DNA from 3 places in the Bacillus sp. T3 genome. Region 1 is predicted to be linked to each of the others. Evidence: riboswitches for the same ligand, from Rfam matches in the RefSeq annotation. Region 1 holds a riboswitch; each other region holds the start of a gene.
The links. A riboswitch is a leader RNA that binds a small molecule or an ion and turns the genes downstream of it on or off. The one in region 1 is predicted to bind cyclic di-AMP.

Region 1 (4,965 bases):
TTCCTTTTTCTAAACGGTCAATCATGTTTTCGAGTTTATCGTGGATATTTCCTAGCTGTTCTTCCGTTTTCTCAAGCGCCACTGATTTTGCGAGCACAGTGGAAATCAATTCAGGGTAAAACTCTTCATATTGAGGCACAATTACATATTTGTCCGTTAGTTCCATTTTATCTGATTCCCCGAGGTGGAGACTGTAGTCATCCGTATATAGTTCAAACTTGCGTAGATCAATTTCAGGTTCAAATGAATGGATAAACGATAAAAACTCTTTTATTACATCATTACCTTTGTTATTAATGAAGACAACAGAGCCGAAGGAAAAAACAAGAATCTGTTGTGTTTCGTCCACTTTCTGATAAAGGAATTTGTTTAGCATGGTGCTTCTCAAAATTAACGGTTCTTCCCAAGTGAATTTTTTGGAATCCCACAATGAATCGCGATTTTGTTCAAGTCAATTTCATTCGTAATGGCAAATGCTTTAAAAGTAATCGGTTCCATCAATATCACTCTTTTCAGCAAAATAGTCTTTTACTACTTCCAGTTTATTCTATTATATCGTAAATCATGCTCGGAAGCAGGGGGCGGTGCCTTGTGTAAGAGGAATTTTAGGTTTCTATAACGTTTTTTTCTGGTTGAGAAAAATAAAATATATTAAAATAACGTTTATTAGAAAATGACATGTTATATTAATATTTGGATCAATGATGATTTTATAAAAATAATTATTGGTCTTCACCCGATTGATATACATAGAAAGGCTGATTGGATGCCAGTTGAATTAGATCCTTCATTATTAGTTATTTTGCTTGTCTTTGGTTTTTTAGCTGCATTTATCGATTCGGTGGTGGGAGGTGGCGGCCTGATTGCATTGCCAGCTTTGCTATTCACTGGACTAACGCCTGCGGCCGCCGTAGCAACAAATAAATTGGCCGGGACGATTGGTTCGTTAACGAGCACAATCATGTTTTATCGTTCAGGTAAACTAGACTTGAGATCGGTGTCCAAATATTTTCCGCTTGTTTTTTTGGGGTCGATGCTTGGCGCTTGGACCGTCCATTTGATGAATCCAGAAATTCTGAAGCCCTTGATGCTTATCATGCTGGCTGTTGTGGCCATATATACAATGTTTAAGAAAAATTGGGGTAGCATTTCAAGTGATAAAAAATTATCGGCTTTCCACATGAGTATGTTTTTAGTGGCCATCTTTGCAATTGGTTATTACGATGGATTTATCGGACCTGGAACAGGATCCTTCTTAATTTTTACATTTTTAATGGTCGGTTTTGATTTCTTAAAGGCAGCTGGGAATGCCAAGTTTTTAAACTTTGGAAGTAATGTAGCAGCATTACTTATGTTTATGTATTTAGGCCAAATCAATTATGCTTACGGGATTCCAATGGGACTTGCGCAACTTGCCGGTGCAATCTGTGGCTCAAAATTTGCCATCAAGCAGGGAAGCGGCTACGTCCGTGCACTTTTTATCTTCGTAACCTTTATATTATTAGCGAAAAATGCTTATGATTATTTTCATTGAACGAGTAATTTTTAAAACAATAGACGAACTAAAAAGGGACGTTCCTGTAACGATTGGAATCGTCCCTTTTTTACCTTTTAAGGTAACTAACTTAATCCGATACGAAAAAAGCTGAATTAAACCCTGCAACTAGAGCATCTCGTGCTGAATTAAGATCACATCGAATGAATACGAGTTGGCCGTTGAATGAATCGTTTTCATCACTCAACAAAATTGCTTGGTCAAGCATTGCAATAGCATTGTTCGTTCGAGCAAGCACTAGTGACGCACGATTGTTGGATAGTTTCATAAGAAGTTGGTTATCTTGTACTGGGGGAATGATAGGAGGAGTTGGATAACTTGGATCAATTGGATACTGAGCATCGAAAAGTAACGCTTTAATTCCAAGATATGCTTCTGTGAGATTATCGAGCGCATCTTGATAATATAGTTCTTTTAATGGATTTGGTGTTGAAGGAAATGAGGACAATTTTTGAAACAGGCTTAGAGTACTTTTGGCAAATCGAATAGCTTGTACTGTGTGGGCCAAGGCTACTCTAACATTTGAAATTATGTCCTTTGACATGGTTTTACTCCTTTCGGACAAACTCGTTATAGTCTATGTGTATGTTAATAGGGCGAGCTTGTATAGGACATTTATCACTGTGGAGGATTTTTCTTCGAATACCAAAAAAATTATTTACTTTTACAGAATTCAGGAGTAAGATAATCACAGTTTCAATTTCTAAATCGCTTAAACCATATGGTACGGGGGACCCATTTTTATGGATTAACAATAATCCTGGGGTGAATCCTTTTTAAGGTAGGGCTACTCAAAGGTCCGAATCCGACAGCTAACCTCGTAAGCGTTAATTGAGAAGGAGTGGAGCTTGTGACACAAAGAAAATAGAGTGTCTACAGGTCTTTTTTCGATGACTTGTAGACACTTTTTTATTTTTATAAAAAAATATGGCTCTTTTTGCGAGATTTAAGTTAAATAGGGCAAGATATTTTTAATCAGCATTATTGGAAGGTGAGCATTAATGTTTTCAGCAGTAAAAAGATTTCTTATTGGACATCCGTTAAAATCCCATGAATTAGGGGAACAAAAAATTAACAAAACAAAGGCATTAGCCATTCTCTCATCTGATGCCCTATCCTCAGTGGCATATGGTCCGGAACAAATCCTGATTGTCCTGGTGACTATAGGTGCTGCAGCATTCTGGTATTCGATACCGATTGCTGTGGGAGTATTAATCCTTTTAGCCGCTCTTATTTTATCCTATCGTCAAATCATTTTTGCCTATCCTCATGGCGGTGGTGCCTATGTTGTATCAAAAAATAATCTTGGGGTAAATCCAGGTTTAATTGCAGGAGGGGCTCTATTAGTAGACTATATCCTAACTGTTGCCGTTAGTGTGTCGGCAGGAACAGATGCGATCACCTCAGCCTTTCCAACCTTACATAACTTTAATGTGGAAATTGCCATTGTATTTGTCATCCTTATTACATTGTTAAATTTAAGGGGCGTAACCGAGTCTGCTTCCATTTTAGCTTATCCCGTATACTTATTTGTGTTAGCATTATTTATTTTAATTGGTGTTGGAGTTTACAATATTATTACGGGTGGTGTTTCTCCAGAACTACACACCCCGATTGGAACACCGATTGCGGGAATTAGTTTATTTATCCTTTTAAGGGCATTTGCTTCAGGAAGTTCTGCTTTAACTGGAGTTGAAGCCATTTCAAATGCGATTCCGAACTTCAAGGACCCTGCACCAAACAATGCGGCGAAAACGTTAATGATGATGGGGGTTTTACTTGCCATTCTTTTATCAGGAATCGTGACATTAGCCTATTTTTATGGTGTTACTCCAAAAGCTGAGGTAACCGTTGTTTCTCAAATTGCAGAGGAAATTTTTGGTCGGAATTTTATGTATTTCTTTATACAAGGAACGACAGCCTTAATCCTGATTTTAGCTGCAAACACCGGCTATTCTGCCTTTCCGCTTCTTGCGGTTAATCTTGCAAAAGATAAATTTATTCCAAGAATGTTCCTTGTTCGTGGAGACCGATTAGGCTATTCCAATGGGATCATCATTTTAGGACTATCATCCATCATTTTAATTCTTGCTTTTCATGCCCAAACCGAGCACCTCATCCCGCTTTATGCAGTCGGTGTATTTATTCCATTTACATTGTCCCAAACTGGAATGATGGTTAAATGGATTCGTGAAAAACCAGAAGGTTGGATCATTAAATTTATCATTAATACTACCGGTGCTGCCATTAGTTGTATCGTTACGATCATATTTTTCTTAACGAAATTTGCACAAGTTTGGTCCATATTAGTTTTTCTTCCCATCATTATTCTTTTATTCCATCGAATTAAAAAGCATTATGATGCGGTGGGGGAACAGCTTCGAATTGCAAATCGGATGCCAGTTATACCAATTGAAGGGAATGTCATCATTGTTCCCGTGGCAGGGATTACGAATGTGGTGGAAAACACGCTGAACTATGCTAAATCTCTTTCGCCAGATCAAATAATTGCCGTTTATGTAGCTTTTGAAAGACAGGATGAAAAACTGTTTGAGGAAAAATGGAAGAATTTTCAGCCAGAATGTTCGGCTTGTAACACTTCATTCTCATTACAGAAGCATTATTACACCGTTAACAAAATTTGTTGATACGGTTGAACATAAAGCTAGTGAATCAAATTTCCGTGTGACTGTTTTTATTCCACAATTTATTCCAAAGCATAGCTGGGAGAATGTTCTGCATAACCAATCAAGCTTATTGATTTCTTCCTTCTTGCTTTACCGTAAAAACGTAATTGTTACAACTGTGCCATATCATTTATCAAAATAATACTAGTACCATAAAAACGGAGCAGTCAAAATGACAGCTCCGTTTATTATTATTTTATTTGTAAATTACGATGGCTCCAACAGATTTATCAGATGACTGACCGTTTACTCGAATTTTTAGTCCGAAGTTTCCAAGTTCTCTGCCAGCGTCTGGTAAGAACGAATTTAAGAAGGAGTTGCTGTCGCTAAATAAGGACACATTTTTCTGTGGGTCTAAATTTAACGTTAAATTATTTCCATAATCAATGGCAAGCCCTGAGGTAGGGTTTAAACCAAATGCCGCATCTGCAACATGGAATCGAGTGTTCGCAACGGCACCGTCGCTGAAGACTAGTTTCGTCTCTGGATGTGCATCAACGACCCCAAGGAAACCTTCGCCTGGATGTACTCCTGTCCAGTTATCCGTATAGGTTGGGTCAACATACCAAACCACTAAACCACTATCATAGCTCATTAACGAATACCCGCGGCGGATATTACCAAGTCCCTTGTCCACACCTGCATGGTTTCGCCATTCTACTAGATAATAGTGGTCACCAAGCTTGTTTCCGTCAAAGCGACTGAAACCATTTAATGCAAAGG
Region 2 (4,965 bases), 530 kb from region 1:
AATCAAATGGACCAGCAATCATACGCAGTTGTTTTTCAGAATCATATGCTACGATACATATCGTACTTTTACGGATAATCATCCACCATTTTCCTTTATAGTCTGCAGCTAAGTCTAAAGTATGGGCATGTTCATTACTAACAAAAATGACATGGTTATAGGGTTCTCTTATCCCTTGATTATCAACACCATGATTTGGATGATAAGATTTAAACCTTTGGGAACGGCCATATTCATCTAGCCAGTATTGACTCCCCTTTGAAGTTTTAAATGTTAGAATAGGCTGCTCTATCGATAACTTAAAAGACATAGTAAACACCGCCTAAATACATTATTTTCTTATATTATATTCCATTGCTAGTTAGGGGCTTGTATGAATATAAATGGTCAAGCGTGGATTTTTTTAATTAATGATTGTTATATGTTTAAATATTTTCCTGATTTTAGGGGATTTTATTCTTAATGGTTTATAGGGGGTTATTTCATGAAATATCATAAGTATTTAAAATTAATTCTAATTGGATTGTTTATATTTCCTTGGTTCACATTCCCTTTATTAGGAAAGGAATCTTTAAAAAGGTATTTATTAACAAGTACATTCATGTCTCTTTTTGTAAAGGGTGAAAGTATAATTGCAAAAAATAGAAGATGGTGGTGGGCTTATGAAAAACTCCATCCTAAATTATCAGGAGAGTTTCCATTAATATGGGGACCATTTTTCATTGGCTCAATGTGGATTTTAAAACTTACTTATGGCAATTTTTTTCTTTATTTAACTACTAACTTGGTTATAGATACTTTATTTGTTTATCCATTCGTTACTTTTTGTAAAAAAATTGGACTAGGTTCTCTTGTTCGATTAAAGAATTATCAATTATCACTATTGTTCTTTTTAAAATCTTTACTCATGTATAGCTTTCAATTCTTGAAAGAAAAGAAACTATTTAGCTCTATCCGATAAATGAAAGCGAACAAAGGTGTAGCGTTATCAATTAATAAGCAATTGATCGGTTTGCTGGAGATAAGATAATCTAACTCCTAAATAATATACTAAAAAATAGTTAAGGGCAGAAAATAATGAAAACTATACAATCGAAAGATAAGATTGAAAAAGTCGGTGAATTTTATCAAGATGTTACAAAAGCGAATCATGATTTCTTAAAATATTGGATGGATCATACTTTGTTCCATTGGGATTTTTGGTTATCTCTTATCGTTTTTACTATTTTACCGATCATTTTTTGGATAAAAATACGAAAAAAAAACAGTTCAAATCGTCTTTTATTTTCAGGGATGTTTGTTATTATTGTTTCTTCTTGGTGTGATTTCTTAGGCGTGCAATACGGTAAGTGGTACTATACAGGGAAAGTGCTTCCTTCAATCCCATCATATTTACCTTGGGATTGGGTTTTGCTTCCTATTTTTGTAATGACCTTAATTCAAATTAAACCGAATATTTCCCCCATCATAAAAGGATTGATTTTTGCAAGTATAAATACTTTTATAGGAGAGCCATTATTTATATGGCTTGGTTTTTACGTATTAAAAGATTGGCATATCTTTTATTCTTTTCCTATTTATTTCGTCATCTTCTTATTAGCTTATCGGTTGAGTAAAGTGAAAAATTTTGAACCGATTATATAATTTGCCTTATATTACGTTATTATTAAAGGGAGCGGAAATTAGGCGCATATGAGTCTTGTTCAATAAAAAAAGGCTAATTCCTTGTAATATGGGGTGAAAATAATGAACACCTTACATGATATGATTAATATTAGTAAAGTGATTGAGGGGAAACTATTAGAAGTAGGTATTGAAACACCACAGTCACTTGAAGAACTTGGAAGTAAAGGAGCATTTAGAAGACTCAAACTTAACGATCCAACAGCTTGTTTCAATATGCTTTGTGCATTAGAGGGAGCACTTTGGGGAATAAGGTGGCACAATTTGCCCGATGAGGTAAAGCAAGAGCTAAGAGATTATTATAAGACACTGTGATGTAGTAGGAATCTCTTGAGAAATTAGAAGAAAATAGAAAGTAAATAAGATAATAAAAATCACGTTAGACAAAAGAATATCTGGCTAATGTGATTTTTTTGGTTTAACGGTACGAAAATAAACATGCAACCGACTATTCGGCTGCATACTTAATGATCCCGTGTAGAAAAACAGAGTATTCACGTTGAACACATTCTCTTATCTTGATTTTTCCTTCACTTTCTAATTCTTCAGCTAATTGTTCAATCTTTTTCTCATCTTCTTTTGTAGTCTTTGGTATTTCTGTTGAAAACATATTACCTCGACTAGAATTGCGTAGCTTTGTTAATAGTTCAACTTTATTCATTGGGCCAACCCCTTTTCTATTTATTTCGACGTGAAGGTAGAATTATCCTTTAAAATGAGTTCTGTTAAATACAAATTTGAATATGATTAATAATACGCTCATTCCATTCTATCCAGTGATCACATCATTGTATTGAATTTTAGGAGGAAAAATGAATATGGATAATGTACTAAAAGTTTCATCGAAATCCAATCCAAATTCTGTTGCTGGAGCCATTGCTGGAATGTTAAGAGAAAAGGGGAAAATTGAAATCCAAGTTATTGGAGCTGGTGCATTAAATCAAGCTATAAAAGCGATAGCGATTGCAAGAGGATTCGTTGCTCCGATCGGTGTGAATCTTGTGTTTGTACCTGCATTTGCAGATGTTTTAATTTCCAATGAAAACAGGACAGCAATCAAATTATTGATAAGTCCTAGAAGATAGTCGAAAGGGTAGGATGAAAGGGAAAAATCATGCCTTCTTTTAATACCTCTTTGATGGAACTTTCTCCGTATGCGCGTCTCTATGAAGAGACGCTTTTTTATGGAGAAAGCATGAAAATGAAAGAGATTTAACGTATGAGTGACCAAGTCTTGAAATAAGGAGTGAATATAGCTAATTCTACTTATTTACAAATAGCAAAAAAGAGTAGTAGAATAGGCACGTTAACACAACAAAATATAACTCGGCCTAATCCCATCTGTTTGGGAGCGGAGGAACCAACTATTTGGGGTTAATTCTACATAATTAGAAGGGATGAGAGCACTCTTTCGCCATCCTACCCGTCAGCTAACTTCGTCGGCTAAAGCGAAGGGGGTCATACAGACCACCATTTTCAAGAGGGATTTACTGCTGGGATCATCGCTTTGTTGCAGTAAATGCTACTTGTCAAAGAGTAGGTCTTTTTATTTTGCTGATTATAATAGGACTAGAATTATTAAAAATAAGGCTGTGTTAAAGAACAATGTTGTTTTTTGAGCAATCTGTTGATTGGAGCGGAAGGTGCGAGACTCCTGCGGGAGAAGGTGACACGGGAGACCCCACAGGCGCTATGGCGCCGAGGAGGCTCCCGGACTCCCCGCGGAAAGCGAGTACCTGCAGCGGAAATCAACAGACAAATTTAACAAAGCCAAAAATAAAAAAATAGAGTATTCAATATTGGGGATCAATTATAAGAAAAGTATGAACGAATTTCGAGCACTGGTAAGAAGGAGGCTTTTTCTTGAATATTGCATTTTTCTTGATTCCTAAACAGGATGTAGCATTTATTAAATTTGAATCAACGATGAGACAGGCGTTAGAAAAAATGGAGTATCATAAATACTCCGCAGTCCCACTATTAGATAATGATGGGAAATATGTGGGTACTATAACGGAGGGGGATTTGTTGTGGAAAATCAAAAACACCCGGGTTTATCGTTCGAAAATACACATAAAACGAAACTAAAAGATATTCCGCTCATGCGAAGTAATGAAGCAATCTCGATAAACGCTGAAATTGAAGATATCATAGAACGGGCAATGGAGCAGAACTTTGTTCCAGTTGTTGATGATGGTGGAGTCTTTATCGGAATTGTTACAAGAAGAGAAATTATAAAGTACTGTGCAAATAGGCTATTAATCAATCGAAATGAAGAATTAAGAACACAACCAGAAAATAATGTTGTTGAATAAAGAATGACCGCTCAAATGGGCGGTTTTTTTTTGTGATTTTTGGAAAGGATAAACAAAGTTGGACAAAATCGGCTGAGGTGAAATGAATGATAACAAAAAGACACTTATTCTTTAATATAGCAATAATCTTATTTCCCTGGTTATCGCTGCTTTTTATCGGAAAGCGGAGTTTTAAAAGATATTCGATTTCAGGGGTTTTTATTGTTATTTTTGAGATTCTTAATCACCTGTATGGTCATAAAAGGAATTGGTGGAAGTTTTACGATAAGCGCAAATCTTTTCTAAAGGATGAACTCCCGTTTAGTGTGGGTCCTTATATGCCATTATCCATGTGGTTACTTAAATTTTCGTTCGGAAACTTTAAAAAGTTTGCTTTCCTAAACGTGATTGCTGATGGATTATTTGCTTTTCTTTTTATTGATATTCTTAAAAAATTAAAAATCATAAGCCTTAATGGATTAAATCATTTCCAATTTTTTATTTACCTCCACTATAAAGCATATTTGTTATATGGAGTACAATATTTGTTAGAGAAAACGATCGTGTCTCCATCTTTAAAAAGAAGATTCTAGATTATTGCTTGCACACAGCCTTCCTGACTATGCTTTTGCTAGTCAGTTTTTTTTATCCCTAAAATTCATCTGTATGTCATTCGCTCTCATTGAGTTCGATGTCATTGGGGATTTTTTCTTGAATACACTATAGAAATGGACATTGATGGGGGAGCTCATGATAGGGGAAATTAGAACAAGCATAATTATTGGGGTGTTTATCTTCTTCGGAACAGCTTTAGGGGGATTAGCTGTTCCGTTCATTAGGCGGTATTTTAATAGAAATCATTTGTATCTTAATGTTTTCTGCGGTGGAATTTTAGCAGGTTTGTTGGCGTTTGATTTAATTCCTGAAGTAGTTTCTAAATATCAGCATATTGGGATAGTCTCTGGGGTTTCTTTAGGTATTTTTATGA
Region 3 (4,965 bases), 1.2 Mb from region 1:
AGGTGGGTGCGATTTCTCGGTGTCATTCTCTCGTTGTTTCTTTTGCCATTATGGTTTCTTTTTGTGCTAGAACCTCATCTGTTGCCGGATAAATTGGCGTTTATTGGACCAAATGAGCATACAAATATTCCGATTGTCGTTCAGCTATTTCTTGCCGATGTGGGGCTTGAATTTTTAAGGCTAGCCGCAATCCATACACCCACTCCACTTTCAACAGCGATGGGGTTAATTGCTGCTGTATTAATCGGTCAAATAGCGATCGATGTAGGTTTGTTTGTTCCGGAAGTTATCCTTTATGCATCTCTTGCAACAATTGGAACGTTTACGACTCCAAGTTATGAATTAAGCATTGCGAATAAAATTGGAAGACTAATGTTATTAGTAGCAGTTGCCATTTTTCATGCCCCAGGCTTTGTAATTGGAGCCACACTTTATTTTCTTTTCTTATCTAGAATTCGTTCCTTGAACACACCATATCTATGGCCGTTTCTGCCATTTAATCCAAAGGCAGCATGGCAAATCATCATTCGTACAAGCGTGCCAGGAGACAAAATTCGTCCAAGCATTGTCCATCCGAAGAACCGCCATAAGCAGCCAGCTAACTCTTAGAAAATGATTTGCAGATGACAGATAATTATGATAAAGTTGGTTTAATTAAAATAACCACAGAAATAGACAGTATCTCTTGTAGAAACTGTCTATTTACTTATAGAGTTAACTTGCAAAACGGAGGGAAAAGGATGTATTTTCATGGAACCACGAAAATAAATGATAAAGGTCATTTGGCAATTGGCGGAGTAGACACCATTGATTTAGCCGAAAGATTCGGAACACCATTATATGTGTATGATGTGGCTTTAATCCGGGATCGTGCCCGCGGTTTTATCAAAACCTTTGAATTGCTTAATGTACCAGCACAAGTTGCCTATGCAAGTAAAGCTTTTTCAACTGTTGCCATGGTTCAATTAGCAAAAGAAGAAGGTCTATCTCTTGACGTTGTCTCAGGTGGAGAATTATATACAGCACTTCGCGCAGAATTTCCTCCAGAGAAAATCCATTTTCACGGAAATAATAAAAGTGATGATGAAATAAAAATGGCACTGGATGCTAATATTGGATGCTTTGTCGTAGATAATTTTTATGAATTAGAACGTTTAGCAGAAATTTGCAGCGACAAAAAAGTGAAAGCAAATATTCTATTAAGGGTAACACCTGGGATTGAAGCGCACACGCACGATTATATTTTAACTGGCCAAGAGGATTCAAAATTTGGCTTTGATTTACAAAATGGCCAGGCAGAAGAAGCGCTAATAAAAGGCTTACAATCCGATTCGCTTGAAGTACTGGGCATTCATTGTCATATTGGTTCGCAAATTTTTGAAACAACAGGCTTTATTTTAGCAGCACAGAAAATCTTTGAAAAATTACATGCATGGAATCAAACTCATCAGTACATTCCAAAAGTATTAAACCTAGGCGGAGGCTTTGGAATCCGTTATACGAATGAGGACGAGCCAATTCAACCGCACCAATACGTTGAACAAATTATTGCAGAAGTCAAGGAACAAGCTGAAAAGTTTAACATGACAATGCCAGAAATTTGGATTGAACCAGGGAGATCATTAGTTGGGGATGCAGGAACAACACTTTATAAAGTGGGTTCTCGTAAGGAAGTTCCAAATGTACGAAATTACTTAGCTGTTGATGGCGGAATGAGTGATAATATTCGTCCTGCCCTTTATCAAGCAAAATATGAAGCCGTATTAGCCAATCGTCCGTTAGCAGAAGCGGAGGAGACTGTTAGTATTGCAGGTAAGTGCTGTGAGTCAGGAGATATGCTTATTTGGGATTTGCCACTGCCAAAGGCTGGTGATCAGGATCTATTAGCTGTATTTTGCACAGGAGCGTATGGATATTCGATGGCAAATAACTATAATCGTATTCCACGTCCACCAGTTGTTTTTGTTGAAAATGAAGAAGCGACACTTGTTGTGAAAAGAGAGTCTTATGAGGATCTTGTAAGACTAGATTTACCTTTAAACGCTAAGGTAAGAATCTAACTTTAACAGTCTGATTAGTTATTTTCACTCTTTACAAAATATGTACGCAAGAGTATGATAATCAACAGTTTCATATTTCTAAGCCGCTTAATCCAAAAGGAACGGGGAACCCAATTTGTGAGTACTTGTGCTCACTTGGGGTGAATCATTAAAAGAGGAACTAGAGTTTCCTTGATAATGACGGGCTACTCTTTGGCCCGAATCCGACAGCTAACCTCGTAAGCGTTATGAGAGAGGAAGGTGACAACTGTTGAGACATTGTTTAAATATGTCCACAGGGGTATGTTTCATGCTACTGTGGACTTTTTTTGTTTAAATCATCAACTCCTTTATTGGGAAAGCTAATTTTAAAAATAGTTGATGGTGGGTGCAAAAATGTTTACTTCATTAAAAAGGCTTATTATTGGTCGGCCGTTAAAATCACATCAGCTTGGTGAGCAAAAGCTTAACAAGCTTAAAGCGCTGGCTATATTGTCTTCTGATGCTCTCTCATCAGTGGCGTATGGGACAGAGCAAATCCTTCTTGTATTAGTTACAGTGAGTACCGTTGCTTTTTGGTATTCATTACCGATTGCAGTTGGAGTGCTATTTCTTTTAACAGCCCTTATTTTATCGTATCGACAAATAATATTTTCATATCCTCACGGAGGTGGGGCTTATGTCGTATCAAAGGAAAATATTGGAGTAAATGCAGGCTTGATTGCAGGTGGCTCTTTACTAGTCGATTATATTTTGACGGTGGCGGTTAGTGTTTCGGCTGGAACGGATGCTATTACATCAGCGTTTCCAAGCTTACATGATCATACAGTTATTATTGCCATTATTTTAGTTATTTTTATTACCATTTTAAATTTACGAGGGGTAACAGAATCCGCCTCGGTTCTAGCGTATCCCGTCTATTTATTTGTCTTTGCTTTGATATTGACCATTGGTATAGGGGGATATAAGATTGCGACCTGACAGGTATCACCAGATTTACATGCGCCGATTGGTGCCCCTGTAGCTGGGATAACCCTATTTCTGTTGATCAGAGCTTTTGCGTCTGGTTGCTCTGCCTTAACAGGTGTTGAAGCGATATCCAATGCGATCCCGAATTTTAAGGATCCCGCTCCTAACAATGCAGCTAAAACATTAATTCTAATGGGCTCCCTCCTTGCGGTGCTATTCACTGGAATCACTTGCTTGGCTTATTACTATGGGATTACACCATCTCCTACAGAGACGGTTGTATCGCAAATTGCTGCCCAAACCTTTGGGCGGAATGTAATGTATTATTTTATCCAAGGAACAACAGCCCTTATCTTGGTATTAGCAGCCAATACAGGATACTCGGCGTTTCCGTTATTGGCGTATAGTTTATCGAAGGATAAATATTTGCCGAGAATGTTCACTAGTCGTGGAGATCGGTTAGGGTATTCGAATGGCATTATCACACTAGCTATTAGCTCCATCTTGCTCATTATTGCTTTTAAAGGACAAACAGAACAATTGATTCCATTGTATGCTGTCGGTGTTTTTATTCCGTTTACATTATCTCAATCTGGGATGATCCTTAAATGGTTCAGGGAAAAGCCGAAGGGCTGGATTGGTAAATTTATCATCAACTTTATCGGTGCATTAATTAGTTTTATCGTTATGATGATCTTTTTTATTACGAAATTTGCTCAGGTTTGGTCTGTTCTTATCTTTTTACCAATCATTGTTTATTGTTTCCATCAAATCAATAAGCATTTTGAATCCGTAGGGGAACAATTAAGACTAAAAGCAGGAGAAGAACCGATTAAGATTGAAGGCAATGTTATTATTGTCCCTGTTGCAGGGATCACACAAGTGGTTGAAAACTCGATTAGCTATGCAAAATCATTAACAGATCAGGTCATTGCAGTTTATGTTTCTTTTGACAGAGAAGATGAAAAATTGTTTGAACAAAAATGGAAAAACTGGCAGCCGGATGTCAGATTGGTTACTCTACATTCACATTATCGCAGTATTATTCAGCCGTTAACTAAATTTATTGACACTGTTGAGCATAAGGCAGCAGAATCAAACTATTGGGTTACAGTATTAATACCGCAGTTTATTCCGAAAAAAAGCTGGCACAACATTTTGCATAATCAATCAAGTCTGTTAATACGAGCTTATTTGTTATACAAACGTAAGGTTGTTATCGCTACCGTTCCCTATCATTTTATGAAATAGTTATTTATATTTTAAACAACGTGATGGGGAACCAAGGCTTTTTTATGTAAAAAAGCAAAGATTTATCCATGACATACAACTTTCAAAATTTTTCCAATTAATAAATGGAATAACGAATTTTTTTCGTGTAGAATAAAGTTTAAGAAATTTTGATTGAAGAAAAGCATTGAATTTTGTATGATGATAACAATGATGTTCGTTTGCAACAAATATCAATGATTACATATAATGACAACGTAATGGAAGTTTGTCGTTACTTGTATTATGGTCTGGACATGTTTATATATTAATGAGGGATACAGTATGTTAATTCGTTATAAAAAAACATTTGAGAAAATTGCAATGGGTCTATTGTCATTCATGCCAGCTGAGAAGGATTTGAAAAAGTTACAGCAGACAATGAAACAGTATGAGTTGGATGAACAGTGGCAGCTTTTCCTTTGGAAAGAAGAAGACATTATTGGGTTGATTGGAATTTTCAATGAACAGAATTGTTTGGTCATTCAGCACATTTCAGTAAACCCATCCCACCGACACCATGGTATCGGAAAAGAAATGGTGTCAGCTTTAATGGAAATGTATCCTGGAAAAGGGATATTGCCAAATGAAACGACAGCACCATTCATCGAAAAATGTAAACAGTGCTGATATAGTGAAGGCAGGAGCTAAACTAAATTCCTGCCTTCTTTTTTATTCCGATTAAGTA

Region 2: linked by a shared signal. The riboswitch ahead of RGF10_RS16455 (CBS domain-containing protein) and the one ahead of RGF10_RS13800 (APC family permease) in region 1 are both predicted to bind cyclic di-AMP.
Region 3: linked by a shared signal. The riboswitch ahead of RGF10_RS07835 (APC family permease) and the one ahead of RGF10_RS13800 (APC family permease) in region 1 are both predicted to bind cyclic di-AMP.

The regions. Positions count from the first base shown of each region.
Region 1 is NZ_CP137761.1:2,678,623-2,683,587, reverse strand. It holds gene RGF10_RS13815 (RMD1 family protein) at 1-376, opposite strand, end outside; gene RGF10_RS13810 (TSUP family transporter) at 767-1,534, shown strand; gene RGF10_RS13805 (hypothetical protein) at 1,626-2,099, opposite strand; cyclic di-AMP (ydaO/yuaA leader) riboswitch at 2,255-2,398, shown strand; partial or broken gene RGF10_RS13800 (APC family permease) at 2,557-4,384, shown strand; gene RGF10_RS13795 (immune inhibitor A domain-containing protein) at 4,439-4,965, opposite strand, start outside.
Region 2 is NZ_CP137761.1:3,205,403-3,210,367, reverse strand. It holds gene RGF10_RS16485 (hypothetical protein) at 1-310, opposite strand, end outside; gene RGF10_RS16480 (hypothetical protein) at 485-961, shown strand; gene RGF10_RS16475 (CBO0543 family protein) at 1,078-1,644, shown strand; gene RGF10_RS16470 (TfoX/Sxy family protein) at 1,747-1,998, shown strand; gene RGF10_RS16465 (hypothetical protein) at 2,132-2,344, opposite strand; gene RGF10_RS16460 (stage V sporulation protein S) at 2,502-2,768, shown strand; cyclic di-AMP (ydaO/yuaA leader) riboswitch at 3,002-3,143, shown strand; partial or broken gene RGF10_RS16455 (CBS domain-containing protein) at 3,547-3,998, shown strand; gene RGF10_RS16445 (ZIP family metal transporter) at 4,728-4,965, shown strand, end outside.
Region 3 is NZ_CP137761.1:1,517,209-1,522,173, forward strand. It holds gene RGF10_RS07825 (spore germination protein) at 1-609, shown strand, start outside; gene lysA (diaminopimelate decarboxylase) at 741-2,060, shown strand; cyclic di-AMP (ydaO/yuaA leader) riboswitch at 2,135-2,301, shown strand; partial or broken gene RGF10_RS07835 (APC family permease) at 2,436-4,259, shown strand; gene RGF10_RS07840 (GNAT family N-acetyltransferase) at 4,563-4,907, shown strand; gene RGF10_RS07845 (DUF309 domain-containing protein) at 4,925-4,965, opposite strand, start outside.